4 regions of the Hornefia porci genome follow, and region 3 is predicted to be linked to each of the others. Evidence: riboswitches for the same ligand, from Rfam matches in the RefSeq annotation. Region 3 holds a riboswitch; each other region holds the start of a gene.
The links. Region 3 has a riboswitch for cobalamin ahead of cbiD (cobalt-precorrin-5B (C(1))-methyltransferase CbiD). Riboswitches for the same ligand answer to the same signal wherever they lie in the genome.
Positions count from the first base shown of each region.

Region 1 (4,231 bases), 1.2 Mb from region 3:
AGGACTTTGTTCATGGTGTCTCATGACATCGAGTTCTGCGCGGAATACGGCGACTGCTGCGCTATGTTTTTCGACGGAGGAATCGTGTCGGCCGGACCGCCGAAGGAGTTCTTTCCGGGAAACAATTTCTATACGACGACGGCGAACCGCATGGCGCGGGATTACTTCCCTGAAGCTGTCACATGGGAGGAGGTGGCGAAATGCGTCGGGGATTCGATCTGACTCAGTATGAGGCCGCGGCCAGAAAACGCACCGCCGTTTCCGCATTTCTGATTCTCGGCGTAATTCCTGTTACCGTGCTGGGAGGAAGCTTCCTGCTGGGCTCGGATCTGTATATGGTTGGCAGCATCCTGATTGTGATCTATACGATGATTCCGTTTTTCATGGTGTTCGAACGGCGAAAGCCCAAGGCCCGGGAGATCGTCCTGATCGCGATGATGGCAGCTCTGACTGTTGTGATTCACCTCTTCTTTCATCTGACTGTTCCGATTCAGGCGGGGACGGCCATGATAATCATCTCCGGAATTTCGCTGGGACCGGAGGCGGGTTTCCTGATCGGCGCACTGGCGCGGTTCGTCTGCAACTTTTATATGGGGCAGGGACCATGGACGCCGTGGCAGATGTTCTGCTGGGGGCTGTTGGGATTCCTGGCGGGGCTCGCCTTCAACAAAGTAAACTACGAGGAGATCCGGGATCGGGGATTCCGTGACGAGCTTGCCTCGCGAAGCCTGCGGATGGTGATGGGGCCGGTACTCTGCATCGCCTTTGCGCTGGCGGCGGCCTATATCTGCTATCTGATCTGGCCGGGAAAAGACCAGACATTTTTCGGCTGGCGGCTTTACGCGTTCGGGGTGGCCGGTCTGCTGGGAGGTCTGCTGGTGCAGCGGAAACGACTCTCCGTGGACGGACTGACCATGGCTCTGTTCACCTTCTTTGTGACATTCATCGTGTACGGCGGAATCATGAATATCTGCGCGATGGTGACCTCAGCCGCCATGCCGGGCGGGCGGCCGGTGAGCCTGAACACGCTGCGGATTCTCTATATCTCCGGAGCACCCTACGATGCGGTTCACGCCGGCGGCGCCGCGGTGTTCATCTTCTTTTTCGGAGATATGTTTATCAGGAAGCTGGAAAGAATCAAGATCAAATACGGGATTTACAGGTGACGATATGGAGAGGCAGATTTTTCTGGCGACGTTTTCCGACGACGCGCTGAAGGTGATAAAAAAATACGGTATCGGCATTGAATTCAACCAGTTCTGCATTTCTCAGACTCTGGATGAGGACAAAATCGACCGGACGATAGCCGCGATGCAGAAGGAAATGAAGGAATGCGGCGTTTCGGACGAGCGCGGCGCGATTGTTCACGGTCCCTTCACCGAACTCTGTCCGCAGTCTATCGACCCGCTCTTTGTGGATCTCGCCATGAAACGCTTCGAGCAGGCCTACGAAGGCTGCCGGCGGCTGGGGCTGAAACGTCTGGTAGTGCATTCCGGATTTATTCCGCTGATTTATTTCCCGGTCTGGCACGTGAAGCAGTCAGTGAAATTCTGGAGCAGATTTATGGAGGACAAGCCGGAGGACTTCACCCTTTACATTGAGAATGTGCTGGATTCAGAGCCGGAGTCGCTGACGGAAATTGTATCGCAGATAGACGATCCGCGTGTGAAGCTCTGTCTTGATGTGGGTCACGCCAATGTGGTGACAGAGCCTGAGTACAGCGTCACGGACTGGATCCGGATTATGGGCCCCCGGCTTGGGCACTTCCATCTTCATAATAACGACGGAAGCAGCGACCAGCACAGACCTCTTACCTCGGGAAGCCTGAACATGAAGGAAATCCTGGCGGCAATCGACGATTACTGCGATCCCTCTGCGACACTGACCATAGAGAGCAGGGAGTGCGACGAGAGCGTCGCCTGGCTGCTGAAGCAGTGATGGAATTTCCTCTTGACGAAAGGGGAAATATCCGATACAATTAAGGTGCAATTGAAAATGCGTTTCGCGTTCTTCCACACGGAAGCTAAGAGGGAATCAGGTTGAACGCCTGAGCGGTCCCGCCACTGTAGTTGGAGAGCTGTGTCGCAGGATGCCACTGGGAAACCGGGAAGGCGCGGCCGGCGATGATCCATAAGCCAGGAGACCTGCGCGAAAGCGTTTCTAATCGGCGGTGAACCGATGGTAGAAACATATGCATCAGCGAATACGGGCTGTGGGCAGAACCACAGTCCTTTATACTATCTGAGGATAGTGCGGATTACGGGGAGCCCCAATTGCTTTTCATTCTTTTTTCATTTTGAGGCAGGCCCCGTCACCCTGCCTCGTTTGCTGTAGCAGGAAAGAATCGGAAAGCGCAGGAATGTTAGAAAGGGGAAGAGTTATGGAAGATGAACTGTTGAGAAAGGCAAAGAGAAGGAAAATCAGGACGATCGCTGTTCTCGTGATTGTCGCACTTGCGGCAACCTCGGCGGTTTTCGGTCTGAGCATTAAAAGCGCCCGGGCGGAGAAGGCGAAGGCGACAGCGGCGCAGGAATCCGCGGAGACTCAGACCGCGTCCGATTCCGGTACGACGGAGAAGAAATCAGCGTCCTCGAAGGAAAAGAAAGACAAGGCCGCCGTGAAAAAGGTGGACGAGCTGATCGCTGCGATCGGCGATCCGGACAAGGTGACGCTGGACAGCAAGGACGCCATTCAGAAGGCGAAAAAGGCGTATGACAAGCTCAGCAAAGACCAGAAGGAGATCGTGGAGAACAAAGAGGTTCTGACCGCGGCTCTGGAGAACTACCGGAAACTGGTTAAGGAGAAGAAGGCAGAAGCGGCCAAGAAAAACGGCAGCTCATCGTCTGCAGCTGCCTCGGCTGCAAAATCCGTGACCATCAGCATCGAATGCAGGGATCTTGCAAATGATATGTCCCGGCTGAAGGACCCCGCCAAGAAAAAAAATATTCCTTCAAGCGGCGTCATTCTGTCAGCCACAAAGTATCAGTTCAAGAGTGGTGAAACCGTTTACGACGCGCTGAAGTCCGTCTGCAGATCCCGCGGCATCGCGTACATCAAGAAGGACGCGGGCGCTTATGACGGCGTGTATATCAGTTCCATCGGTCATCTCGCGGAATTCGACGGCGGCAAGAACAGCGGCTGGCTGTACTACGTGAACGGAGTCACGCCGAATTACACCTGCTCCAAATACAAGCTGAAGAATGGCGATGTAATCAAGTGGCACTACACCGTCAATTACACAAAGGAGTAGATAAATACGCCGCAGGCGCAGCGGCGGCAGAATGCATCGACAGAATAAGAGAGAGGCGAGGAGCGCCGCCGGAGCATCGCGGAGGCGCTCCGGCTCTTTTTTTGTGCTAAAGGCAGAGCAAAGACAGAGTAAATGTGATAGAATAGTAAGTGTCTGTTCACGCATCAGGCAGACAAATGAATGGAGAGTAACGAATGAGTTTTGAAAATCTGAATTCCAGGCAGCAGGAGGCGGTGCGTCAGCTGGAGGGACCGCTGCTGATTCTGGCGGGCGCGGGTTCCGGCAAGACAAGCACCATGACCCACCGTATCGCTCATATGCTTGAAGAGGGGATTTCTCCGTACAGCATACTGGCGGTGACCTTTACCAACAAGGCCGCCAGGGAAATGCGGGAGCGAGTGGAGGATCTGGCGGGAGACCGGGCGGGATCCATGTGGATCATGACCTTTCACGCCATGTGCCTTCGCATTCTGCGGGTCTATCCGGAGGAAGCGGGGTATGAGCCGAACTTTGTCATCTACGACGGCACTGATCAGAAGACCCTGGTGAAAAACATCCTGAAGGAAAACGGGATCAGCGACCGGGAATTCGCGCCGCAGTATCTGCTGGCGGTGATCAGCGACCAGAAGGAGAAGGGCGTGGATCCGGAGCAGTACCGGGAGACAATGGAGAATAATTATAAAACAAAGGCGATTTACCTGGTGTACAGAGAGTATCAGAAGCGGCTGAGGCAGAACAACGCGATGGACTTTGACGATATTCTGCTGAACACCGTGAAGCTCTTTGAGCGGAATGAGGAGATTCTGCTGCGTTACCAGGAGCGTTTTCAGTATATCATGGTGGACGAGTATCAGGATACGAACCATATTCAGTACCGGCTGATCCGCCAGCTGGCGGACCGGCACCACAATCTGTGCGTGGTCGGGGACGACGACCAGTGCATTTACCAGTGGCGCGGGGCGGATATCCGGAACATCCTGG
Region 1 covers NZ_MJIE01000001.1:1,289,352-1,293,582, reverse strand. The annotation lists gene BHK98_RS06150 (ABC transporter ATP-binding protein) at 1-222, shown strand, start outside; gene BHK98_RS06145 (ECF transporter S component) at 201-1,166, shown strand; gene BHK98_RS06140 (sugar phosphate isomerase/epimerase family protein) at 1,171-1,938, shown strand; cobalamin riboswitch at 1,988-2,166, shown strand; gene BHK98_RS06135 (DUF4430 domain-containing protein) at 2,381-3,250, shown strand; gene BHK98_RS06130 (ATP-dependent helicase) at 3,445-4,231, shown strand, end outside.
Region 1: it holds a riboswitch for cobalamin, as region 3 does, so the genes downstream of both, BHK98_RS06135 (DUF4430 domain-containing protein) here and cbiD (cobalt-precorrin-5B (C(1))-methyltransferase CbiD) in region 3, are expected to answer to the same signal.

Region 2 (4,231 bases), 940 kb from region 3:
AATAGTATCCGACGATATCATGCCCGAACTGCTTTGTGACCAGCGAACCGTAGTCGGTTCTGGAGAGCCCGAGATACTCCGTCACCTTGTCTTCTCCGTATTTCTGAATGGTCGCCGCGACAAGGACGTCAGCGTAGGACACACCGTCCGCCTCCACGGTTTTCAATTCCGGGAAATACTTCTCCGCCAGATCGCCGGTGGCCGTAACCTTCTCATTTACCATATCATACTGATTCGGAATGCCGGCGCTGAACGTAACCGTCGCCTTCTGCGACGCCGTACCCTCCGCGAACGCCATTCCCGGCATAAACGCCATTACCATTGTCAGGGCGAGCACCGCGATCAGCGCTCTGGAAAACTTCTTCATAACTTGTCCTCCTCTTGATAACTACTTTACCTTCTTGTATACGATACCGGAATATGCTCCGTATATCTTCTTACCGCTGACTGTGCGGTATGCGCGAACCTTGTAATAATATGTCTTTCCTTTCTTAAGCTTCTGGTTGGTGTATTTCACGGAAGATGATTTCTTCAGGGTCGCAACGGTTTTATACTTTCCGGTTTTACCGGTGGCGCGAACGACCTGATAACCGCCGGCTTTAGACACCTTTTTCCAGCTCACGGTAATCTTCCTGCTTCCCGCTCTGGCTTTCAATGAACCCGGCGCCGGCGGCACGACCTTCACCTTGAGTGTCGACGAATTGCCCGTCACCGAACCGTCCATCAGCTCCGCGCGAATCCGGAAGTAATAGGTTTTCCCTGTTTTCAGACTTCCGACGGCCGCCGATGTGGCGCTGTTCTTTGCGGTCTTCACCTTCCTGTAAGTTTTTTTGTCTGTGCTCTGGTAAATGACATAGGATTTGACATTCTCCCGCGGCGACCAGGACAGCGTGACCGACTCGGTCGTCTTCGGCGCGGATTTCAGACCGGTCACTGCCGAAGTGCTCTTGCCGCTGCCGATGGCCATGATGTCGCCGGCGTCATTTTTGTAGTACAAATTCCCGTCCGCGTCGCTCACAACCGGCGAAATGCAATACTGCTGCAGGGGCGGTATAAAGGTCTCGCCCTGAGCCGAGACACTCAGGTCGTCAGTCAGTTCTATGTAATAGATTCCGCCCGGCGGCCGGTTGTAGGTGGAGTAGATGCAGATCTTTCCGCTGTTTCCTGTGGAGATCAGCATTTCACCCTGTACGTTTGCGGGAGCCTTCACTGTTTTCACAATCTCCATCTTATCCTTGTCAATCGCGTAGATGTTCCCGCCGTTGCTGCCTATGTAGAGGTTATCACCGCTGATAAGCGGCGTATTGACGGAGGGAGCTATTTTGACCTTTCCGGTTTCTGTCAGACTCGTTCCTGAAACCTTATACTTTGTCAGATAGCCGACCCCTGTGCTGTCCCAAGACATGGATGTGGCAGTCTTGGAGGCAACATAGACACTGCTGCCGTCAGACGCCGGGGTGGAACGGATGGTCATGCCCTCTCCGGCATTCAGGACCCTGGTGACAGTTGTTCCTGTCTTCGACGCGATGTAGAGGTTCCCGCCATCGCTTCCGAAGACCACAGAATCGCCCACCTCGCAGGCTCCGTCCCAGTAGTACCCTTCTTTGTCATACTGTCCCTGCTCCCAGGCGAGGGAAAGGTCTGAAAGCTTCAGTGCGAAGTACGTTCCGCCCTCGGTACTGTCGTTCCAGGTTCCGCCGTAGATCCGGTCTCCGATGATCTTCAGCGGTCCCTCGTTCTGTCCTTCAAATTTCTTGCTCTCTGCGAGCTTCTCAAGGTCGCTGCTGTACTTCACCACGCAGGAACCGTTCACAAAGACATATATGTTGTGGCTGCTGTCGATGGCGACCGGCGATGTACCAAAGCCCGCCGTACCGGGCAGCGTGCTTACGGCCAGCACCTTGCCGGTGTCTTTGTCCAGCTTGTACAGCTTCTTTCCCGCGACGAAGTATACATAATTTCCGTCCACTGCCGGCGGCGTCGGCGCGTTAGTGAAATCCATCGGCTTACCGGATGTAATGAAGCGCCATTTCAGATGGGTGTTCCAGGTTCCGACCGGCGTCTCAGCCGTTGTAACCGCCGCAAACGCACTGGCCGGCATCAGCATCGCGACTGCTATGACAAAGGTCAGAAGACCGATTGATATTTTTTTCTTCATTTACTCACTCCTCACTGAGAAAACAAAAGACCGCGGCTTTCGCCGCAGCCCGTTTTCACTGCTGTGCATTCTGCGTCGGAGTATACCGCTCCCGCAGAATTCCTTTCATGCAGGTTTCCTGGCTCGTGTTCTTCATCCTGACCCCGTCTTCCCGGAAATACCAGTGACTGCCCGTGCGGGCGGGGGCCGGACTCCCACTTACAGTGGCGGTACCGCGCAGGTTTCTCACCTGCTTCCCTCTCAGCGCCGCGTTCCGCGCGGCGAACATGAACTGACTTCTTCCATTATCGTACCCGTCTTCACAGAAAAAGTCAAATACTTTCATGTCACACCATCTTCGACGGGTCAACCCAGGCGTCGAAATCCTCCTCAGACACCAGCCCCAGCTTGAGGGCCGCTTCCTTCAGCGTCGTTCCTTCCTTATGCGCCAGTTTGGCGATCTTCGCCGCGTTTTCATATCCGATATGCGGGTTCAGCGCGGTGACCAACATCAGCGATTTCCGCAGATTTTCATCTATTCGCTCCCTGTTCGGGCGAATCCCCTCCGCACAGTTTCTGCGGAAGGAGTCGCAGGCGTCCGCCAGCAGGTTCACCGACTCCAGGAAATCGTAAATCATCACCGGCATGAACACATTCAGCTGAAAGTTCCCCTGCGACGCCGCCAGCCCGATGGTCGTGTCGTGACCCATGACCTGAACGCAGACCATGGTCATCGCTTCACACTGCGTGGGGTTGACCTTTCCGGGCATGATGGAGCTGCCGGGCTCGTTCTCCGGAATCGTGAGTTCGCCGATTCCGCATCGCGGGCCTGATGCCAGCCACCGGACGTCGTTGGCGATTTTCATGAGATCCGCGGCCAGCGCTTTCACGGCTCCGTGAACAAAGACCAGTCCGTCCTTACTTGTCAGAGAGTGAAATTTGTTTTCTGCGGTAACAAAATCCCTGCCCGTGATCCGGCTGACGGCGGCAGCCGACTCCTTTCCAAAATCTTTGTGGGCGTTCAGACCCGTTCCGACTGCCGTGCCGCCCAGCGCAAGCTCCCGCAGATAGCGCAGAGAGTCCCGCAGCATGGCGGCGTCGTGCTCAAGCATAGACCTCCACCCGCTGATCTCCTGACCCAGCGTCAGCGGAGTGGCGTCCTGCAGATGCGTCCGCCCCGTCTTGACGATGTCCATGTACTCCGTTTCCAGTCGCCGGAAGGTCTGCGTCAGGCACTCCACTGCGGGAAGCAGACGGTCCTCTGCGGCGCAGAGCGCCGCGATATGCATCGCGGTCGGGAAGGTGTCGTTAGAGCTCTGAGACTTGTTGACATGGTCGTTGGGATGAAGGAGCTTTTTCCCGGCGATTTCATTTCCGCGATTGGCGATGACTTCGTTTACATTCATGTTCGACTGCGTTCCGCTTCCTGTCTGAAAAATCACCAGCGGAAAATTCCCCTCCAGTTTTCCATCTGTAATCTCATCGCATACACGGCCGATTAACTCCGCACGCTCCGCGTCAAGCATTCCGAGCTTTTCGTTAGCCTGCGCCGCCGCCTTTTTCAGCACCGCGAATGCGCGGATCACCTCCGGCGGCATCCGGTGCGTCCCGATTTTGAAATTCTCAAAGCTTCGCTCCGTCTGAGCGCCCCAGTATCTGTCCGCGGGGACTTTTACCTCGCCCATCGTATCGTGCTCGATTCTGTACCGTTCCATTCGTCTCCCTCCTCATTTGTGTTCCGTGCTCCGACCTTCATCTTCGTGCTCCAGGCTTTCGTTCGGCTTTCATATCATGCTCCGAGCGGCACTGCGTATGCCTTATGCGGATTCCTTCGTGCTCCGGCCTGCCGCCCGGTTTTCGCATCATGCTCCGTATTTTCCCCAGGCCTCTTTTACCGCTGCTGCCACGCGCTCCACCACAAGGGGGTTGAATCCGTCCGGGAGCACGTAATCCGCTCTGAGTTCCTCCTCAGGAATTACGGCCGCGATCGCCCTCGCCGCGGCCTCCTTCATCTCCTCGGTAATCTTTGTCGCCCGGCAGTCAAGCGCGCCGCGGAAGATCCCCGGAAAGGCGATGACATTATTGACCTGGTTC
Region 2 covers NZ_MJIE01000001.1:1,062,819-1,067,049, forward strand. The annotation lists gene BHK98_RS05060 (fibronectin type III domain-containing protein) at 1-367, opposite strand, end outside; gene BHK98_RS05065 (fibronectin type III domain-containing protein) at 389-2,158, opposite strand; cobalamin riboswitch at 2,250-2,443, opposite strand; gene fumC (class II fumarate hydratase) at 2,485-3,852, opposite strand; gene BHK98_RS05075 (NAD(P)-dependent malic enzyme) at 4,000-4,231, opposite strand, start outside.
Region 2: it holds a riboswitch for cobalamin, as region 3 does, so the genes downstream of both, BHK98_RS05065 (fibronectin type III domain-containing protein) here and cbiD (cobalt-precorrin-5B (C(1))-methyltransferase CbiD) in region 3, are expected to answer to the same signal.

Region 3 (4,231 bases):
GGCATATCGACGCCAGGGACGACATTCGTGCGGTGGTTTCCGCCGCTGCGAAGGGCGGAGCTGTCGTAAAGGTGATTATCGAGACCTGCCTGCTGGATGAAGATGAGATCCGCGATGCCTGCAGACTTGTGATGGAAACGGGAGCGGCCTTTGTGAAGACGTCTACCGGATTCAGCACGGGAGGCGCTGCGGCAGAGGATGTCCGTGTCATGAAGGAAACGGTCGGCGACCGACTGAAAATCAAGGCGGCCGGCGGCATTCGGGATCTGGCAGCGGCCGGAGAGCTTATCGGTGCGGGCGCGGACCGTCTGGGCTGCAGCGCGGCTGCCGATGTCATGGAGGAATGGAAGGAATCCTGAACCGGAGCCGTGAGCATGGAGTGAAGCAGAACTTCAGACCCGTCGGGGTTTCGCAGGACAGAGATGTCCTGTGGAAGCCGGGCGGGTTATTTTTGCGTGCTGTTCTGTTCGCCGGAAAGAATCTCCGTCAGGGCGCGGATGATGTACCGGTTTTCCTCCTCAGTACGCACTGCGATACGGTAGAAATATTCGCCGCGTTCCGGGCAGTCCTCAAGCCCGCGGTAATTGGAACAGTTGCGGATCAGCACAGAATGCTCCAGCAGAGGCTCGTCCAGGGGCTCGCCGCTGCGGAAGAAAATGTAGTTCGCCTGGGAATCGTAGGTTCTGAAGCCCAGTCCCAGAAGAGCGGAGATAAGCTTTTCCCGTTCCAGAGCGACGCGAACCCGGGTCTGATCCTCCAGATCAGTAAGGGACAGGGCGGCGATTCCCGCCTTTGCCGCCGGCGTGGAAACCGGCCAGGTCTGCATGCATCCGTTCACTGCCGCGGCGTCCTCTGCACTGCCGCACAGGCAGAAGCCCAGCCGTAATCCGGCCATAGCGAAGAGCTTGGTAAACGATTTCAGTATAATCACATTGGGCAAGGCTTCAATCCGGGGAAGCACCGTGTAGTTTTCCTCGCCCAGCACAAAGTCCATGAAGCATTCGTCAATCAGCATGCGCGCGCCGCTGCAGTGGCAGGCGTAGATTATGGAGGTGATTTTCTTCTGTTCGACCGGAATCCCGGTGGGGTTGTTGGGCGAACATAGGATTACCATATCGTAGCCGCCGGTTTCAATCTGTCCGACGATGCCGTCGTCGAGATGAAAACCGTTTTCTTCCTTCAGAAACCAGTAGTCAATCTGACATTCCGCCAGCTTCAGCGCCTCCTCATATTCGGTGAAGATAGGAACAACGAGCAGCGCCTTTTTCGGACGAAAGGCCAGGACGATACGATAGATCAGATCGTCACCGCCGTTTCCGCAGCAGATATGCTTCGTGCTGACGCCGGTCCTCCTGCAGATGGCCTCCTTCAGCTCTCTCATATCCGGATCCGGATAACATTCATATTCGTCGATTCCGTCCAGAACCGCCTGTTTCACTTCCGGCGGCATTCCGAGAGGATTCAGATTCGCGGAAAAATCCAGAACCCTGCCGTCATATTTATATACATTGCCGCCATGCTTTTCGATTTTCAAATCAGTTCACCTCTTCTCTCCATTCCGGAAACAGCTATTCGGAATCTCAGTTGCAGCTGCCGGCGTATATTCAGTCGGATTATGCGCCGCGACGCTGCGGATTCACTGCTTCCGGCGCTCGTCAAGTCCGACGGGGACTCAATGAGCAGACACTAAATTATACACCGCGGAGCGGGGTTCGCGCAACTGTCGGATGAGAACAAGTATCCGGCCAGAAGAAACCGGGTGCAGGCACAATTGACAGACCGCGCCGCGTACCATATAATAAACAGAGATACCGGCGGCGGAATCAGGTGCGAATCCTGAACAGTCCTGCTGCCGTGAGGATCGAGTCTGATGCATGGGGGAAAGCCCGGTCACTGGAGCGCAAGGCTCCGGGAAGGCGCATGGAGACGCCGGAGATCCGAGTCGGAAAACAATGGCGCCGGTATTGAACCAGAAAATCACAGGCGATGAATTTCAGGTTGATACTGCTCGGACACGGGACATTCAACTCCTTCATTTGCCTGGAAGGAGTTTTTTTGATGCAGGAAGAATACGATGTAGTGCACGGGAAAAAGCTTCGTCGCGGATACACGACGGGAAGCACGGCTGCTGCTGCGGCGGCTGCCGCGGTGGAAATGCTTTTGTCGGGGCAGGCGGTCCTCCACGCCGGAATCCGCCTCCCCGGCGGAGAGCGGGCGGTTTTCGACATCGAGAACATCGAGATCACGGAGGACCGGGTTTTGTGTTCGGTTACAAAAGACGGCGGGGACGATCCGGACGCGACCACGGGGCTTGCGATTTATGCGGAGGCGTCTTGGCGGAGGTCGCCCGGGGAACAAAGGATTATGCTGGAGGCCGGCGAGGGCGTCGGGCGGGTCACGAAGCAGGGGCTCGCATGTGCTGTGGGGGAACCGGCCATCAATCCCGTACCCCGGAAAATGATCCTGGAGAATGTGGGACGGATTCTGGACCGCAGCAGGTGTGAGGCTCCGGTGCTTATCCGGATTTCCGTTCCCGGAGGACAGGAGGTGGCGAAGAAAACCTTCAATCCCCGGCTGGGAATCCTGGGCGGCATTTCAATTCTCGGAACCACGGGAATCGTGGAGCCCATGAGCGAGAAGGCGCTGATCGGTTCGATTCATGTGGAGATCGACCGCTGCGCTGCGGAGGATCCGGAACGGCTCCTGATTGCTCCGGGAAATTACGGAAGGACATTCTGCCGGGAGACGCTGGGGCTGGACATCGGTCGTTCGGCGCAGATCTCCAATTATGTGGGAGAATCGCTGGACTATATACGGTACAAAGGCTTTTCGGAGGCGCTTCTGGTGGGACACGCCGGGAAGCTGGTGAAAATCGCGGCCGGCGTGATGAACACTCATTCCTCTGTCGCGGACTGCAGGATGGAGGTTATCGCGGCGCACGCCGCGGCGCTGGGAGCATCGTCCCGCACGGTCGGGGAACTTCTGGAATGCGTGACGACGGAGGAAGCCTTCCGTATAATCCGGGAGGAGGAATATTATGAGGCGCTGAAACGCCGGATCCTTGACAGAATGCTGCATCACCTGAGAGCCCGTCTGCGGGAGGAGGTCCGCATTGAGGCGGTCATGTTCACGTCTATTGGCGGTGAGGTGATAAAAAGCGGCGGTGCGGACCGGCTGATACGGGAGATCCGGCAGCAGCAGGGCGCTTCGGCGTGATAATCGAGACACAATTAGAGAGCGGGAGGAGAATGTATGGTTTATTTTATCGGAGCAGGACCGGGCGCGGAGGACCTCATTACAGTCCGGGGCGCAAGGCTTCTTGAAGAGGCGGACGTCATCATTTACGCCGGGTCGCTGGTCAATCCGGCGCTGCTGAAGAGGGCGAAGCCGGAATGTGAAATTTACGACAGCGCCGGCATGACGCTGGAGCAGGTTATTGCGGTGATGGACAGCGGCAGAGACCGCTGCGTGGTGCGTCTTCATACGGGGGATCCCTGTATCTACGGCGCGATACGGGAGCAGATGGACCGTCTGGAGGAGCTTGGAATCGAGTACAGCTATGTGCCGGGAGTCAGTTCCTTCATCGGAGCGGCGTCTGCGCTGAATGCGGAATATACTCTGCCGGATGTGAGCCAGACGGTGATTCTGACCAGAATGGCGGGCCGGACGCCGGTTCCGGAGAAGGAGGAGATATCCTCCCTGGCGCGGCACGGGGCAACCATGGTGGTCTTCCTGACCTCAACGATGCTGGAGGAACTTTCCCGCAGGCTTATCGAGGGCGGCTATGCGCCGGATTCTCCTGCGGCTATTGTATACAAGGCGACCTGGCCGGATCAGAAGGTGATTCGTACGACCGTGGAGAATATTCCCCGCGCGGCAGAGGAGAACGGAATTCACAAGATGGCTCTGATTCTGGTGGGAGGCTTCCTGGGCGATCGGTACGAGCGCTCCAGATTATATGATCCGGGCTTCAGTCACCAGTTCCGGGAGGCGGAGAAATGATTGGAATCCTGGCCTTTACGGATACCGGAAGGGCACTGGCCGCGAAGGTTGAGGCGGCGCTGACTGCCGGATCTTCTGCTGAGCCGGTCGACTTCTTCCGTGGAGACAGAGGGACAGCAAGGGAGTTCGTCGAGGAGCATTTTCGTGAATACGACCGTTTCCTCTTCATCGGTGCGGCGGGGATCTGTGTGCGCCTCATCGCGCCCTGTATACAGAAAAAGGACAGGGA
Region 3 covers NZ_MJIE01000001.1:124,936-129,166, forward strand. The annotation lists gene deoC (deoxyribose-phosphate aldolase) at 1-359, shown strand, start outside; gene BHK98_RS00525 (pyridoxal phosphate-dependent aminotransferase) at 446-1,534, opposite strand; cobalamin riboswitch at 1,820-1,951, shown strand; gene cbiD (cobalt-precorrin-5B (C(1))-methyltransferase CbiD) at 2,059-3,216, shown strand; gene cobM (precorrin-4 C(11)-methyltransferase) at 3,253-4,002, shown strand; gene BHK98_RS00540 (cobalt-precorrin 5A hydrolase) at 3,999-4,231, shown strand, end outside.

Region 4 (4,231 bases), 190 kb from region 3:
CGAACACGATGGTCGCATAGGCTTTTCCGCCCGTTACCGTGATTTTTCTGCATTTAATGTAGGCGAGACGGCCGGAGCCTCCTGACCAGCTGAAGGAATCCGGAGTGTATACTCCGTCCTTCAGTGAGGTTCTGTTGTTGACCGCACCTGTGCTTTTCTGGCTGTCGTCTTTATATTTGGATACCTTGTCTTTCTTTGTGCTCTTCCTGAATTTTGTCTGTTTCCCGCTTGTGGCGTATTTGTCTTTCTTTTTCTTTGTCTTAGGAGCTGTCGTCGAGGTGCCGGAGGAAACAGCCTTCGCCCCGCCGCTGTAGAAGATAATAGTATGTTCAAACCAGCTGTTCAGCTTCCTGGAATGAGCGGAAACCGTCAGATTCTTATCCAGAGCGGAAACCGGCAGCGTGTAGGTGTAGTATCCGTTAACCACCTTCGCCTTGATCCACCGGGTTTTCGGCGCCTTCGCCGCATCCAGCGCGGTTCCCATGTACAGATAGTCGTAGCCTTCTCCGGTCAGCGTGACGGTTGCAGTCATGGTCTTTTTGCTGCCCTCCCCTTTAACCGTCAGAATACTGTACTTGGTTCCGGTTTTCGGATAGAGGTAGAACATGCGGTTATCGGTGTCAGACTTCACCTTCCAGGTTCCTGCCTTCAGGTCTTTCGTCTCTGTCGGTACTGTCGGATCCGATGGCGACGGGTCGGGATCCTGTCCGCCGGAAGGCTCCGTATACTTCCCGGAATTCACGCTCATCCGAATGGTGATAGAATAATTGATCCAGTGCGGATCAGACATTCTGACGGTTTTCCCGATGATGGGATTGGCCGTGTTCAGCGCCACCGGAACAGAAAAGGTCGAGGTCTTTGCCGCGGAATCTGTTACGCCGCTGTAAATTTTACCGTTTGCCTTCAGCTGTGTGTATTTATCGCTGCTGAACACAATCGTCGCAACAGCCTTTCCGCCGGAAATCGTAACCTTCGGACAGGTAATCGTCACTTTGTTCGTACCGCCGCTCACACTGAAGCTGTCCGGTACCCAGACGCCGTCCGCCAGATCGGTTCTGTTATCCACAGCAGGGGTGGCCGGATCGGACACCGGTTCACTTTTGTTCACGTGAATAGAATAATCAATATCGTTGACCTTCGACATCGCCGTGGTGGTTCCGACAATCGCTGTATCCCTGTTGAGAGCGACCGGAACTTTTTTGAACAAAGACCCGTTCGATGTGTCAGCCTCCGGCTCGTAGGTCTTTCCGCCGGCCTGAAGCTTCGTATAAGATTTGCTGCTGAACAGAATGTCGGCATACGCCTTCCCGTTCGTCACCTTAATCGTCGGAACCGTGATTTTCACTCTTCCGGTTCCGCCGGTGAAGGAAACGCCGTCCGGCGTGTAGATGCCGTCATCCAGCGTCGTGCTGTTGTCGATGGCGGAAGGTTCTCCGGTTTTCGCAGTCTGATTCTGCGCTGTCTCCTTTTCTCCGGAGGAAGCCGTCTTGCTGCTGCCGGACAGGTTTTCCGATGTATCGGATGTTCCCTGCTGCCCGCTTTCGCCTTGTCTCGCCTGCTGCCGCACGGAGCCGACTGAAGAAGCTGCTGACGAGCCGTTTGAGGAATCGGAGGCTGCTGTGCTCCGGTCTTCCTGCTGTGCTACTCCTTCCTGTTCAGACCGGCCCGCCTGATTGTCTTCCGCAGACGAGGCTTTTTTGTTTTCTCTCGCCACGGTCTCCTGCTGCGCCGTCGCTTTCGGAGACGCACTCCCGGCGCCTGCGGAATCTTCCGCAAACGCAGCGGCAAGCTGCGTCAGAACGAGCGCAGCGATCAGCAGGAAGGATAACGTGATTTTGTAATACTTTTTCTTTTTCAAAACAAATTCTCTCCTTCTCATCATTTTTTCCTCGCTCAGCACGGCGTTCAGCTCCGGACAGAGCACTGCGATATCTCAGGGCAGCAAAAAACCCACTTTTCTCTGAAGAAGCGGGTACTTGTATGAAAAACTTCAGTTATAATACATGAAAATCTGTTGCAGCGGAACAATGATGCGATGTATCTAATGTTTCATCATGTTATTATTACAGGCACACTCTCTCCAGAAGCATTTCGCCGATAATTCTGATACAGCAGGTTTCCTGACTTGCAGATCTTCGTTCCCCCGCGCCTTCTCAGCAGCATCGAAATGACGGTGACAGCCGGAACGCCGAAGCATTGCGGCGCACGCTGTCTGTGCCGGATGTATGCTGCCAATGGCATAGTACGGGAGAACTCCCTGTTTACAGTGACCGGATCGTTCGGGATTCACACCCGATTCCCTTTTAACTGCGGACTGCCGTCCGCGGCACTGTACCGACATATTTAATTCTACATAAATTATAGCAATTGCCCCGCGTTCTGTCAATGACTACCCGGCGGAGGGGCGGTTATCTGCTCTGCGGCGGAGCGGCATCCGCGGCGGTATCTGCGGCGTATGCGTTGCTACGGCGGCGGTGAATCTCTGCAGTGAGTATGCGCGGGTCTCGCCTCTCCCCTCTCCGGTAAAGCCTTTGCAGACAAAGAAGATTTTGTAGTTTTTGTGGGTTAATTATTAACCTGCAAAACCTGCAAAACTGTCTTGTCGGTATAAAGTATCCGGAAAAGACTATGAGAGCCTGCCCCGGGATTGGATCTTCCTGATTGGATCCCCCTTACGATATTTTCTCATAAATCTGATCGATAAACCGGTTGACTCGCTTCCGGAAGATGAAGCACAGCAGCAGAATCACGCCGCAGACAGCGCCGATCACGATCATTCCCCGGTAATTCCCTTTCATCATCATATCGCCGAACAGCAGACAGCCGCACAGTGCCGGAATTCTGCCGACGAGTGAGAGCAGCAGAAAGGCACGGAATTTCATATGAGAGATTCCGGCGGCGTAGCATACCAGATCCTTCGGAATTCCCGGAATCAGGTAAATCAGGAACGTCAGGATATACGCTTTTTCGCTGTTGAAGCGGCTTACATATTTTCCCATTCGCTCCTTTCCGAGAATCAGTTCAAGTCCGTCCTCGCCCAGAAAACGCGCCAGATAATAGGAAACGGTTTCTCCGGCCGCGCAGCCCGCCAGCGTCAGGATAAGTCCCGGGAAAAAACCGAACACCGAACCGGCGGCAAACTGAAAAACCTCTCCCGGCAGCACACTGACGACAATCTGCAGAATTTCCGCCGCAAGATAGATCAGAACACTCTTGATGCCGAATCCCCGCAGATAATGGATCACATCCGTGTAGCTGCGGAATCTGGAAATCACATCCCTCTGACAGATGATGATATAAATCGGCAGGGCGACGACAATCGCGATAAGAACCGCGAATTTAAGTATCGTCAGAGCGCGGCGCAGCCGCTGCCCCCTGCTTTTTTTGTCGCTCATACACAAAGTCCCCTTCCCTTCAGAAGTCCCTTCCGGTACAGCCGGTTCAGAGAATTCATGACGCCGAGTTTAGAATGCTCATACGTCAGTCCTCCCTGAAAATAGACGATAAACGGTTCACGCATCGGCCCGTCAGCGCTGAGCTCGATGGAGGAACCCTGCACGAACGCGCCGGCCGCCATGACCACAGGATCCTCATATCCCGGCATGGCCCAGGGCTCAGGGCGCACAAAGGAATCCACCGGCGCGGCCGCCTGAATGCCTTCGCAGAAGGCCACTACCGCCTCGCCGCTTTCCAGGCGGACTGCCTGAATAATGTCCGATCGCACCGTCTCCGGTTCCGGGCAGACCCCATATCCCAGCGCGGAATACGCCTGCCCGCAGAGCAGCGCGCCCTTCACCGCGCTGTTCACCACAGAAGGTGCCAGAAACAGTCCCTGCAGCATCGCTCTGGTCTGTCCGAAGGTCAGACCGCACTCCGCACCGATACCGGGACAGGTCATTCGATAGCTGATTTTTTCAATCAGGTCCTCCCGACCGCACACATAGCCGCCGGACAGCGCCAGTCCGCCGCCCGGATTTTTAATCAGTGAACCCGCGATAACATCCGCGCCCACTTCAGACGGCTCCCGGATATCCGTAAATTCCCCGTAACAGTTGTCGACCATGCAGATGATGTCCGGGTGCTCTTTGTGTACAAAGGACGCCCACTCCGCAATCTGCGGAATCGTCAGTGCCTTTCTCCAGCTGTAGCCCGTTGAACGCTGCACGCAGACCATTCTGGTGGAGGGACCGATCGCCGCCGCGACGCTGTCCAGATCAATGCTCCCGTCCGC
Region 4 covers NZ_MJIE01000001.1:313,908-318,138, reverse strand. The annotation lists gene BHK98_RS01375 (TroA family protein) at 1-1,858, opposite strand, end outside; cobalamin riboswitch at 2,094-2,349, opposite strand; gene BHK98_RS01370 (TVP38/TMEM64 family protein) at 2,673-3,395, opposite strand; gene BHK98_RS01365 (methionine gamma-lyase family protein) at 3,392-4,231, opposite strand, start outside.
Region 4: it holds a riboswitch for cobalamin, as region 3 does, so the genes downstream of both, BHK98_RS01375 (TroA family protein) here and cbiD (cobalt-precorrin-5B (C(1))-methyltransferase CbiD) in region 3, are expected to answer to the same signal.